DNA from 3 places in the Ensifer sp. Root31 genome. Region 2 is predicted to be linked to each of the others. Evidence: predicted binding sites of a transcription regulator. Region 2 holds the regulator's gene; each other region holds the start of a gene.
What was found. The regulator LexA, encoded in region 2, represses DNA repair genes until DNA is damaged. The targets are predictions, from matches to a motif close to TGTTCNNNNTGTGTTCNG.
Positions count from the first base shown of each region.

Region 1: a site for LexA is predicted at 1,053-1,070, ahead of ASD00_RS25560 (ATP-dependent helicase). Genes of this name have one in related genera too.
Region 3: a site for LexA is predicted at 1,273-1,290, ahead of ASD00_RS12095 (DUF3072 domain-containing protein). Genes of this name have one in related genera too.

Region 1 covers NZ_LMCO01000034.1:214,840-219,496, forward strand. The annotation lists gene recX (recombination regulator RecX) at 272-784, opposite strand; gene ASD00_RS25560 (ATP-dependent helicase) at 1,191-3,257, shown strand; gene dinB (DNA polymerase IV) at 3,358-4,398, shown strand; gene ASD00_RS25570 (3'-5' exonuclease) at 4,655-4,657, opposite strand, start outside.
Region 2 covers NZ_LMCO01000039.1:10,690-15,346, forward strand. The annotation lists gene ASD00_RS27780 (hypothetical protein) at 402-689, shown strand; gene ASD00_RS27785 (hypothetical protein) at 748-987, opposite strand; gene lexA (transcriptional repressor LexA) at 1,168-1,884, shown strand; gene ASD00_RS27795 (hypothetical protein) at 2,104-2,436, opposite strand; gene ASD00_RS41030 (hypothetical protein) at 3,080-3,226, opposite strand; gene ASD00_RS27800 (GFA family protein) at 3,662-4,093, shown strand; tRNA gene ASD00_RS27805 (tRNA-Cys) at 4,395-4,468, opposite strand.
Region 3 covers NZ_LMCO01000012.1:21,670-25,424, forward strand. The annotation lists gene ASD00_RS41625 (hypothetical protein) at 2-355, opposite strand; gene ASD00_RS12095 (DUF3072 domain-containing protein) at 1,041-1,256, opposite strand; gene ASD00_RS12100 (ProQ/FINO family protein) at 1,896-2,474, opposite strand; gene ASD00_RS12105 (Fic family protein) at 2,471-3,622, opposite strand.

The DNA.
Region 1 (4,657 bases), on a different contig from region 2:
GTCCCATTCGTGACCGAAATGTGGTCAAAGCCGATCTCTTTGGTGGATGATCCTCGCCAGTCGCTCGCCGCCAACTGAGTGTTGCAAAATTCACCCGGTCGGGCGCGAGCGGGGAGTCAACTTGACGGCAGACGGAAGCGGCAAGTCGCGTTCAGCCTAGCAGTTGGTCTAAAGCATATCGCGCAAAAGTGCGCAGCGGTTTTGCGATGACGACATGCACAAAAACAAGAGCTTAAAGCGCGCAAGCGAATCCTGGAAATCGCGACGCGCTTTAGGTGAAAGCGTCCTTCCGCAGCACACTCTCGGCCTGCTCCGAGCTCATCTCGAACACTTTTCTGCCTATCTCGAACCCGAAACCGTTGCGAGCGAATGCGGACAGCTCCTTGGCCTTGCGCTTGTCGTCGAGCTCGCCGCGGCGGAAGGGGCCGAAAGCGCGCTTGCGAGCAAAGACCACGGCAGCAAACAGATCGTCGGTCTCCTCCAGCGCCACGGCGGCGGTTTCCCTGTCGATGCCCTTCGCCGAAAGCCTCTGCGCAATCGCCCGTTTCGACTTCCCGCTGCGCACCGCCGACTGCGTGCTGAGCTGCGCATAATCCGCGTCGTTCAGGGCATTCAGATCATAGGCGAACTTGACCGCGAACTCGGCAACGGCCTTGAGCTGCTGCTGGCTGATATCCTCGAACTTCTGTCGCGCCTTCCGGGTGATGGCGTCGAACAACTGTTTCTCCGTCATCATCTGTCGTTCGAGGCGATAGACCGCCGAATTGCGCGCCCAGGACAGCATGCGCGCGGTCGGCGCGTCGGAGGGCGGCGTGTCAGAAGGCGGATCGTCGGCTTGTAGATCGTTTGATGTCACAGGGTGGGCGGGCTCTTTTGGGATGCGCTTGATGGGCGATATTTCGCCCACAGAGATAGCCGCAAACGTGGCGCTTCGGTAGTCGCCACGGGCGGGATTGATTGCGGTAACGCTAGCCCGGCATTTTGCGACCGGAAACCGATGGGCATTTCAGCCATTGCCAACCGGGCCTTTGCAATGTGATCTGCGGCTGATATGTTCCTAATTCGTTCCCCGTCGTGAATCTCTCATATCGAGCGCGGGGATGCCTCGGCGTCGCCCGCAGGGCCGAGCAATCGGTGCCAGCGTTCAGCGCGAGAGGTAGAATCGGCAGAGACTTACCGGGGACTTCGGCGTGGCGGCGGCCTATCTGGAAAAATTGAATGATCGACAGCGCGATGCCGTCGAATTTGGCGTAACCGCACCCGGCGAAACGCTTGCAGGGCCACTCCTGATCATCGCCGGCGCCGGGTCGGGCAAAACGAATACGCTCGCCCATCGTGTTGCCCACCTCATCGTCAATGGCGCCGACCCCCGCCGCATCCTGCTGATGACGTTTTCGCGCCGTGCGGCCTCCGAAATGGCGCGACGGGTCGAGCGCATCTGCGCCCAGGTGCTTGGGGCAAACGCCACTGTTGCCACCGATGCGCTCACCTGGGCCGGAACATTCCACGGCATCGGCGCGCGCCTGCTGCGCATCTATGCCGAGCAAATCGGCTTGAATGTCGATTTCACGATCCATGACCGGGAAGACAGTGCCGACCTGATGAACCTTGTCCGGCATGAGCTCGGCCTCTCGAAGACCGAGAGCCGCTTCCCGACCAAGGGCACCTGCCTGTCGATCTACTCGCGGGCGGTCAACTCCGAGACGCCGCTGAGCGAGGTCTTGCGCGCGCACTATCCCTGGGTTTCCGGTTGGGAGGAGCAGTTGAAGCAGCTGTTTTCCTGTTATGTCGAGGCAAAGCAGACGCAGAACGTGCTCGATTACGACGACCTGCTGCTCTACTGGGCGCAGACCGTCAGCGTGCCGGAACTGGCCGAGGACATCGGCAACCGTTTCGACCATGTGCTGGTCGACGAATATCAGGATACCAACCGGCTTCAATCATCCGTGCTGATGGCGTTGAAGCCAGGCGGCAGGGGCCTGACGGTCGTGGGCGACGATGCCCAGTCGATCTATTCGTTCCGGGCAGCGACAGTGCGCAACATCCTGGATTTTCCGGGCGAGTTCACCCCTCCGGCCGACGTCATCACGCTTGATCGAAACTATCGTTCCACCCAGACGATCCTTGCCGCTGCCAACGGCGTCATCGATCTCGCCCGGGAACGCTTCACCAAGAACCTCTGGACCGAGCGGCAGTCGGCGGAAAGGCCCAAGCTGCTGGCGGTCGCGGATGAAGCCGACCAGGCGCGCTATATCGTCGAGAAGGTTCTGGAGAACCGAGAGATCGGCATGACGCTGAAGCAGCAGGCGGTGCTGTTTCGCTCGTCGAACCACAGCGGGCCGCTCGAGGTGGAGCTGACCCGGCGCAATATCCCTTTCGTGAAATTTGGCGGGCTGAAGTTTCTCGACAGCGCCCATGTCAAGGACATGCTGGCGGTGCTCAGGTTTGCGCAGAACCCGCGGGATCGGGTCGCCGGCTTTCGCCTGCTGCACATGATCCCCGGTGTCGGCCCGCAGACGGCCGGCAAGATCCTTGACGCGATCGCCGCCGACCCGGAACCGCTGGCAGCCCTCGGGGAGATCCCCGCCCCGCCGCGGTCCGGCGACAACTGGCGGGATTTCGTCACCCTGATCGAGGGGCTACGCAAACAGGCAGGCGGCTGGCCGGGTGAAATTGCCCAGGCACGCGAATGGTACGAGCCGCATCTCGACCGCATCCACGAGGACGCGGACACCAGAAAGGCCGACCTCCTGCAACTGGAGCAGATCGCCGGCGGCTATCCGAGCCGGGAACGCTTCCTGACCGAACTGACGCTCGATCCGCCTGATGCGACCAGCGACCAGGCCGGCGTGCCGCTGCTTGACGAGGACTATCTGATCCTTTCGACGATCCATTCGGCCAAGGGGCAGGAATGGCGCTCGGTCTTCATGCTCAATGTCGTCGACGGCTGCATCCCCTCCGATCTTGGCGTCGGCACCACGCATGAGATCGAAGAGGAGCGCCGGCTGCTCTACGTCGGCATGACACGGGCAAAGGACAGCCTGACGCTGATCACCCCACAGCGGTTCTTCACGAGCGGCCAGCATGCGCAGGGCGATCGCCACGTCTACGCCTCGCGCACGCGGTTCATTCCGGCAACGCTCCTGCAGTTCTTCGAGACGGCATCCTGGCCGGTGGTCAGCGCCTCAGCGTCCGAGCGCAGCGCCAGGCAGATCCGCATCGATGTGGGCGCGCGCATGCGGACCATGTGGAAGTAAGGAGCGGCACGTGGCCGAGCCTAGCGACACCGTGATCGGAAGACAGACTACAGCCGATGCGTCGGGAACGGAGCGGCAGCGCAAGATCATCCATATCGATATGGACGCCTTCTATGCTTCGGTCGAACAGCGCGACAATCCGGAGCTGCGCGGCAAGCCGGTGGCTGTCGGCGGCGCGGCTGCGCGAGGTGTCGTTGCCGCCGCAAGTTACGAGGCACGCAAGTTCGGCGTCCATTCCGCCATGCCATCCGTCACTGCGAAGCGAAAATGCCCCGATCTCATCTTCGTCAAGCCGCGCTTCGACGTCTATCGCGCCGTGTCGCAGCAGATCCGCGAGATTTTTGCCGAATATACGCCTGTCATCGAACCCCTGTCGCTCGATGAGGCCTATCTCGACGTGACCGACAATCTGAAGGGCATGGAGATCGCGACCGAGATCGCCGAGGAGATCCGCGCGAAGATCAAGGCAACGACGAACCTGACGGCCTCGGCCGGCGTCAGCTACAACAAGTTCCTCGCCAAGATGGCGAGCGACCAGCGAAAGCCGGACGGGCTGTTCGTCATCACGCCCAAGAACGGGCCGGCTTTCGTCGAAGCGCTTCCAGTGAAAAAGTTCCATGGCGTCGGGCCGGCAACGGCCGAGCGGATGAAGCGGCTGGGCATCGAAACCGGCTTCGACCTGCGACAACAGACCCTGGCGTTCCTGCAGGAGCATTTCGGCAAATCCGGCCCGTACTTCTACGGCATCGCCCGCGGCATTGACGAGCGACGGGTGCAGCCCGACCGGGTGCGCAAATCGGTTGGTGCGGAAGACACATTCGTCGAGGATATTTTCGAGTTCGAACCGGCATGTGCCGAGTTGCTGCCATTGGCCGACAAAGTCTGGCGATACTGCGAGGCGCAGGGGATCAGCGGAAAGACGGTGACCGTCAAGGTGAAGTACTCAGACTTTACCCAGGCGACACGCAGCAGGACGCTCGGCACACCGGTCGCAGGAGCGTCCGAGATCCTTGAGGTTGCGGTTTCGCTGCTGGTATCGGTCCATCCGTTCAAGCGCGGCGTACGCCTGCTGGGGGTCACGCTATCGTCGCTCAATGGCAACGAGGAAGAAGCCCGCTCGCAGCTGGAACTTTCTTTCTGAAGATTATCCCATGCCAAAAGAAAAAGCCTGCCGCGGGAGGAGGTGCGGCAGGCTTTCAAAAGAATTGAATGGCAACCGGGAGGAGGAGTGTCGCCATTCCGGCAAGCGCTCGTTGGGAGGAGGAGAAAGCACTTGCACACTCGAAGTCCTGCGGGAGGAGATGCATCGCTTCGATGAGTTGACTATACAAGAAACCTACCGATTTCGTAGATCTGACTTCGCAGACCAGCCATGCGTGGAGCGCCGGTCAGGCGGCTCA
Region 2 (4,657 bases):
CGCGACTGGTCGAGCACCCGCGGTCAGATGCCGGTTTCGTAGCGCGTTTGAACGTCGTATGTATTTGGCTGGAGATGCGAAGATCGCTACAGGCGGATGCCGCTGGCCACTCGCACTCCATTACGGCGTCCAACATCATCGGAAGCATTTGCGGCGGGTATTGTTGATCAGCTGCCAGCGCCACGCTTTGAGGCGGGCGCCGGAAAATCGAAAACGCCAACGCACCTCACGCCAATCTTTGTGCCTTCATTGCCACAGCTTGAGCACCAGTGCTCGCCTTTCGCAAAGAACTGTTGAACACGGCACAGTGCCCGGCATGCTTGCTGGACTTCGGAACGAAAGCACGGTTCACATCGTTAACCAAACCATCGCCGCCACCTCTGATCTAGTGGACGTTCACCGTGCTTGCAGCCTTGCTTATCGCCTCGATTATCGCATCGCCTAACATCGCCCTCAGCGCTGCCACGGTCGACGACCTGCAAGCCGACTTCGAAACGGCCGTGCCCTGCCAGCAGATAGACGGCCGGAACGTTTGGAAGGGAACGATCGCCTACTACATCCAGTCCTTCGTCTATCAAGGCGACACGCCGGTCGCGACCGAAGCGGCCGACGCTGTGCTGCCGGAGGACAACTCCGCGGAAACCGTCAAGGAATTCGAGGACGCCTGCTCCGCGACGCAGCCGGCCTGATTCAGGCCTCCTCTAGCAGATCGCCCATCGATATTTCTGCTGATCCCTTGATGGCAGGCTATTTCCACTGCGTCCCATCGGCCGCGGCGCAACCGTGCGGCGGGTGTCCGTTGCCAAATGTCAGCTTCAGCCGGTCACAACCCCATTGATTGAGCGGCCCGGGCATCGCCGCATTCAACGCGATACCAACTTCGTCAAACGGGCTCTGCTTGTTATCCACGTATTGATACCAGCGAAACCCAAGGATCGCGGTCGCGGCGACAACGATGGTCAGCAAGATTTGAATCAGCTTCGTCATTAAACCCTCATTCCATAAACGGAAGGAGGCATATCAGCCTCGCGCGGCGCGTGCAGCGACGAGTTGGTCAATCTGCGCTTGATTGAACCAACATTCACAGAATTTTAGGCACTTGCGGAACACATATGGAACAGATAGTGTCTGTTCTTGATTTGTTTCACGCCTCTGGAGCGACTTGCCATGCTGACCCGCAAGCAACAGGAATTGCTTCTTTTCATCCATGAACGAATGAAGGAGTCCGGTGTACCGCCGTCCTTCGACGAGATGAAGGATGCACTCGACCTGGCATCCAAGTCGGGCATTCACCGGCTGATCACAGCGCTCGAGGAACGCGGCTTCATACGCCGGCTTCCCAACCGCGCCCGAGCGCTCGAAGTCATCAAACTGCCGGAAGCCTATGCTGCGAGCGCGCAGCCCCGTCGCGGGTTTTCGCCGAGCGTCATCGAGGGTAGCCTTGGCAAACCGCCCGCCCCTGCCCCCGCGGCGAAAACGCTGCCGGTTGCCGACAACAGCTCCGTGTCGGTTCCAGTGATGGGCCGCATTGCCGCCGGCGTGCCGATCTCGGCGATACAGAACAACACCCACGACATTACCGTGCCGCTCGATATGATCGGCAGCGGCGAGCACTACGCCCTTGAAGTGAAGGGTGATTCGATGATCGAGGCCGGCATTTTCGATGGCGATACGGTGATCATCCGCAATGCCACCACGGCCAATCCCGGCGATATCATCGTGGCACTAGTCGATGACGAGGAAGCAACGTTGAAACGCTTCCGGCGCAAGGGCGCTTCAATTGCTCTAGAGGCCGCCAACCCGGCCTATGAGACGCGCATCTTCGGGCCTGACCGGGTCAAGATTCAGGGCAAGCTCGTCGGCTTGATCCGCCGCTACCACTAAGCCCGTCTCACGCCAGCGCAATTCGAGGAAAAGTGCGGAGCGGTTTTCCGCCAGGAAATGCGTAAAAACAAATAGATAGAGCGCCTAGTGACTCCGTTTAAACCGGAAACGCTCTAGCCGCCTTCATGCCGGCCAGCCGCTCTCTTACTTCAACGTCTCGCCACATAGGGTAGCGAGACGGAGATTTTCGGATCGAGTGTTTTTCACGCTCGACGGATTTTACTCGTGAATCGAGTACTCGCCCAACTCGCAGAGATCCTGCTTGTCTTCAGTCGTGTCGAGACCGGAACCTTCTTCGAATTCAAAGCGCATGTCGTATTTGCAGACATCACGTCCGTCGGCGATGGTAATTTCCATGCTTTCGCCCGGATTAAGCACCTGCCGCCCGAAGACGTCGTCTTCCCACTGATCAACACCGACCGGCGATGTGTAGAAGTTCGTCAAAACGGCATTCGTCTTGTTCTTAAGCTGAAAGACGAGATCCTCAGCGCTTGCGGTGGCCGTCGTTACGGCAAGAATGGCAAGAGCAGTCAGGGCGATCTTATATTTCATTTTATGTCTTTTCCTCCATTGTTGGCTTTGTTTGACACTACCTATACGGGTCGCGCTGTTGGGATATTCATTCCCAGTTCTGTCTAGAGACAATATTTTCAGCACTGACAATAGTGACCGAATCACCATTTCGGGGCGCGTCCTCGCAAGGCCATGTCGTTGGCGACTGCGGACGTTCGCAAACTGGCGGGCAAGCGCAGCCCGGTCGAATTGCGCTTTGAAAACAGTGGTTGGCTGCGATGCGGGCAGCCTCGCTGCGCGTGTTGGACGCGCCGCATTGGCCCATGTTCCTTGCCCCCCGAAAACCGTACCTGCGTGCCGGCAGCATGTCCTTTGCGCAGGCACGCACAGCGTTTCACTTTCGACAATCGGGCTGCTATTGACGGAGAACCGCTTTAGCCAATCGCGCAGGCGCTGGGTGACTTGTTGCTTTCATCGTGCGAGGGGCTGAATCACGCGCTCGCCCGCCCTATCTACGTCACACTTTCGTTGACGCTCGCAACGAGCACGCGGCCGCTTACGCCACCGATGGCCGGTATTTCGACCGCCTTCGGATCTGCGTTCGCCTTGAACCTCGCGTGGGGCGTCGACCGCCAGCGGCATTCGCCGCTGCCAAACCTGTTGAGCGTGTGGCCGATGGCGCTCAATTCTCCTGAACGGAAACCCCGTCCTGGCCAATCTTGATCTCTACGCCGGTCGGTTTTGTTTCCTCGCGGTAGACATAGGCGCCGAGACCAATGACGGCGACGGCGAGCATGGCAATGATCAGATAGAGCCCATTACGGTTCATTCAGCAATTCCTCGCTTGGGTACGGTATGGGTAACTAGGTTCGTACCCAAGAAAGGCAACGGTGCGACGCGGACTGTTCGCTCCTCGCGCGGATGATGCAGGACGGATGCGAACGGCCGTAGGCTTTTTCTCCGCACGATCCGTTGGCCGAGCGCTCTTGCGACGCATCGGCTCGGGCCGCGGAACGTCCCCGACGTGGAGCACGAAAGCGTGCTGGCGCACGTATCGGGCACTTGGTCTGAATATGTGCCCGATGCGCGACGAGACGCCTCGTACCCCGCGCCTGAGCCCAATCGGCTGATGGCCCTACAACGAACGGCCTCAACGGGAGTGCGGTCCTCTGGATTGAGACTGCCCCCGAATGCGCTTGAGCACAAGCAACCCACCTCATAAGAAAGCTCATCAAATGCGCTTCAAAATCAGATGGATGATTGGATGAATCTCGATGTTCAGAACCTTGACGGAGCCTGCCACTGCGGAACGGTTCGCTTCAATGTGAAACTGAAGAGCGGCCTCCGCACCGCCCGCCGTTGCACTTGCTCCTATTGCCAGTTGAAGGGCGCGGTTGCCGTCTCTGCCGCCAAGGACGGGGTCACGGTTCTCTCCGGCGGCGAGGCACTCACCAAATATCAGTTCAACACGAAGGCTGCAGAGCATTACTTCTGCTCGAAGTGCGGCATCTACACATTCCACAAGCCGCGCGCGAACCCGGATTTCTACGGCGTCAACGCCGCGTGCCTTGAAGGCATAAGCCCATTCGATTTCGAGGAGCTACCGGTGAACGACGGCATCAACCACCCGATGGACACGAAGGGATCGACCGGCCCAAGGCTCGCAGGAACGCTCAAGTTTATCCCGGCGGAGTGACGACAGGCGCGGCTGGCAGGACGCCGGCCGCAGCCGTTCAAACTGCTGCACCCTGAATGAGGGGGGCGTTCGTTGCGCCGCCAAGACGTCGAAGATCTGCTCGCGGAACGCGAACGGGCGCGCTTGACGAGGCAGAGTGTTGCCAGAAGCAATGGGGATGGAATCGGCAATCTGCTGCTTGGATCGAACGTCGAAGAGGGAGATAACGGGAACCAATTGCCACACCAAGAGGAATGTGTGGCAGCAGATGAAATCCTGCAGTCCAAATAGCGAAACTAATTCAACTACTTAGGAGTGGCTTTGGAGGCCTCGCCCGGAATTGAACCGGGGTACAAGGATTTGCAGTCCTCTGCGTCACCACTCCGCCACGAGGCCTCATCGACTGAGATTATCAAGTCGTGGCGAGCGTTTAGAATGAATATAGAAAGAGCGCAAGAGGGGATTTCTGAAAAACGTCCTCAGGCATTTCTGAAATTCCATCTTTCTCCAACTCTTCCACAGGCTTACCGATCCGGCCCCATAACGGATCGCCGCGAACCCCTTCGACGACAGGCGGCGGGCGCT
Region 3 (3,755 bases), on a different contig from region 2:
GTCAATTATCTTCCGGTAATTCATTGGATGCTCCCGTACGGGGCATGGCCAAAACCGGGCCAACGGAAAAGTACCGCCATGGGCCGGGGATTCCGGGCAGGTCGAGCTCCCCGCGTGGATCAAAGGAGAGGTTTGTACCGATGGCGAGATCGCGCACGGTGCGGGAGGCGATGATATCGCCCGGTCTCGCGCAGCCCGCAAGTCCCGCTGCAAGCTGCAGGACCGGGCCGGCATGGCCGTGGTGTCTTCCGCACTCGCCGATGTGGATGGCTGCTTGCACATTCAGGCCGATTTGATTCAGGCGGCTCCGAAGATCGAATGCACAGGCGATCGCCTGGCTGGGTTGCCGGAACACGGCGACAAGCCCGAAATCGTGGAGGTCGATCGCCTCACCGTCGGCAGCATGGGCTGCTGGCCCGGGACACGGCAATGGTCTTCTGTAAGGCTCGGCTGGTGGAGAAGGGTATTCCACCTGAGCAGACATCGTAGTAAGTTGGACTTGGCAATGCGATTATGGCCTCTATTACGGGGGCCGTTTTTTTGACGGGTGCAGCCGCCCCACAGTTAAGCGCGTCGTGCTCGCGAAGCGAGCTGCTATCTGTGAGAAAAGTTTATTCCAGGCGGCCGACAGATGGAGGGAACGACCGCCTGGTCGTCTAGGGGCGCGTAGAGGAACTCTCGACTAGTGCCCACGATTAGATTTTCCCACTGCTCCGAGCTCGGCGACCTTTCGATCGAGGTCGATTTTGTATGGTCCGAATTTCTCAAACAGTTCACGTGCGACAAGGGGCATAAGCCGGTGCGCGCGGATGAACTCTTCCAGGTCGTACCGCTGATTCCAGCCGTGAACCACCTTGCTATACTGTTGTCTGGTGTCTTCGTGTTGCATGGCCGTTTTCTCGACGTTGGCTGTTTCGCAGCGTGACCGGGCTGGCTTAATCAGCAAAAATCGCCTCTCGTGAAAAAAGTTCCAGAGATTCGTGATGTCACTGTGCGTCCTCGGCTATCGGCTTCAATGCATGGTGGCCGCACGCGGCGATTCATTCCAAATCGAGCGACTGCTTCAGTTCGTCGATCTTCTTGGATGCTTCCGCCTTGGTCAGATCCTCAGCATAGGCCTCGGGCTGATGCGCCTGCTCCGACAGGGTCTTCAGATAGGACCGCTGCGCACCGGTCATCGGCTCGTCGCCGCTGACCCAATCGTCGGGGTCTTTCTGTGTGTTGGAAGAAGGATCGGTTTTCGGATTGACAGTCATAACACCCTCCTGAATTCGTTCTCTAAACGTTCCAGGGCGCGTGCGGGTTCCAACCATCTGTCGATCGTCGCCTGTATCGTCGGCCCTTCATTAGAAGTGAGCGCCGCACCCGGTAGAGAGCCCGTTCAGAGTATACCGGCGACCATTAGATGATCCGCACGCGGCGACCAGGTCCTGGGCTCCTCTCTCAGCCAAACGGTTCACGATCTGCAAGCGTGAACGATTTAGGCTGCCCGCCGTCCGGTATGGCAGTCGGAGATCGAAAGCCGGATCTCGACGGAAGTTGTCGTCCGCTCGCCACATCGATTTGCGGAATCGATCGCAGCGTTTCCGCCTGGCGAGAGAAAGCGCATCGCCGGGGCCCTCGTAAGCATGCGCCCTGCATCGTCTCAATGATGATCCAGCGGCCGCCAGAGACGGGTATCATCGATACGCAGGTTTGCTGGTCAGGTCGGGCAGGTGAAGGCAGGGCGCTTTTCAATTGGAGCGGCTTGCCGGGCCTAGGCTTCCCGGATCCCGGCGTTGGCCGTCGCGATGCTGATCCTCCGAGACGAGGCTTTTTAGCTGCGCTGCCGGCGCCTGGTACGCTCATTCTCGCTGGCGCTCGAAGCCGACTACCTTCATCGGCACGCGCGGCGACTAAGACATTTTCCGCGGGCGAGCAGCCGCTGCTGCTCGATGCCGCTCGCCCTGATTTAACCCGGCGGATTGTCCCGATTGAACAGAGCAGCGCGGGATCATGTCAGCCTTCGAAAGTGGGATGGATCGGACAACCGCAGGTGCCGCTGCCTTTCGGGCTTCATCGCGCTTTCTCAAGCTTTCAATTTTTTGCTCGGCCGCCAGCCCGTCTGTGTCCGATACTAGGCCTATCGCTGTGCCGTTTATATCGTGGCGGACGGAGCCTAGCTGCGCGATCGCTAGATGGTATCTCTTTGAGTGGAGAAAGGTTCCGGTCGCGCGGCGCAGGGTCGAGACGCTAAGGCCAGGCCGCAGAAGGGGTCTGATTTCAGGCCAGAGTCCGAGCCCGAAGGGTCGGATTGGATCGCCGGGCTTCATGGGAAGAATGGCAATCGGCTGTGTGAGTAGCGCATTGATTGCCTGCGCTTTCAACACATCCGTGTCCCGTGCAGCAACTGGGCCAAGTTTGTCTCTCGACGATTTGCTCATGGAAGGTTTCTCATGCGTTATTTCAAATACCGTTGGCCTGTAGCAACTCATGCCTGATCAAAGGCGCCTCTGAATCCCGGATCGTGCATTTTCGTCTCAGTTAGGCTGAGGGAATACCGCGTATGGCGACGTTCGCCGGTTCGCACAAGTGCGCCTTTTTCCACCAAGTCGTGAAGATCACGAGTGGCGGTCGCTCGCGAGGTTTGTGTGATCGCGATGTAGTTCTCGGCGCTCAGCCCGCCTCTAAATCCCGAAGGGCCTTCACGGAACATGCGGGCGACCGCCTTTTCCTGCCGCTCGTTGAACTGCCCGCGAAACCTATCATAGAATTGCGCCTTGTCGAGGTAAAAGTCGATCCGACGCAATGTCGTCTGTTGCGCTTCCAGGATGGTCTGCGCGAAGTAGATCAGCCATTCGGTGATATCCAACGTGCGCTGGTTTTTCTCCAACTGGCTGTAGTATTCCTTTCGGGCAAGCTCAATCGTGAAGGCGAGTGCAATGAGACTTGGTTGTCCAATATTCTGTGCAAGTGATTTTTCGGAAATCGCTCGACCGAGCCTACCGTTGCCATCTTCGAAAGGATGGATGCTCTCGAAATAAATATGGCCGATACCAGCACGTGTCAAAGCGGGGAGGGGGGCTTCACCGTGAGTTGCGGATTTGTTGAACCAATCCACGTAGGCGGCCATCTCGTCCGGTATTCGTACTGACGGTGGCGCTTCAAAGTGGATGATAGGTTTATCGTGGCGACCAGATACGATCTGCATGGCATCTTCGTGTATTCGGTATGTACCAATCGTTCCCATATGACGGTTTCCCGTCATCAACATTCCATGCCACCGAAAGAGCGTTTCATGGTCCAGAGGCCGCGACCAAGTGCCATAGACGTCGGCCATCATTTCTGCGATCCCGCGTTCCTGCGGCTTGATCGGCCGGCTGTCTGCTTCTAGACCGAACTGTCGGCGCAAAGAGGATTGGACGCTCAAACGATCGAGCATTTCTCCCTCGATTTGCGATGTCTTCACCGCCTCTTCGCTGATCAACTCTATGCGTAGTTGATCGCGTTCATTGTCGCTGACGTGGCGGATTGCGCCGATGACCTCACCAGATGACAAAAGGAATTGCCGTTCAAGCGGCTCAAGCCGGGAAGCGTCAAAACTGAATTCGGGCCAGCCTTGCTGTGTCCAGTTCCATTTCATGAGCTATAGACTTCCTTTTCTATACCTCATTTTTGCCGGAAATCATGAGCGATAGCAACCGCGCCTATAACCCAATCCGGCCAAGTGGGCCTATCGGAGCCCCAAGGCCGATTCCATCTCTCTGCCTTGGGTG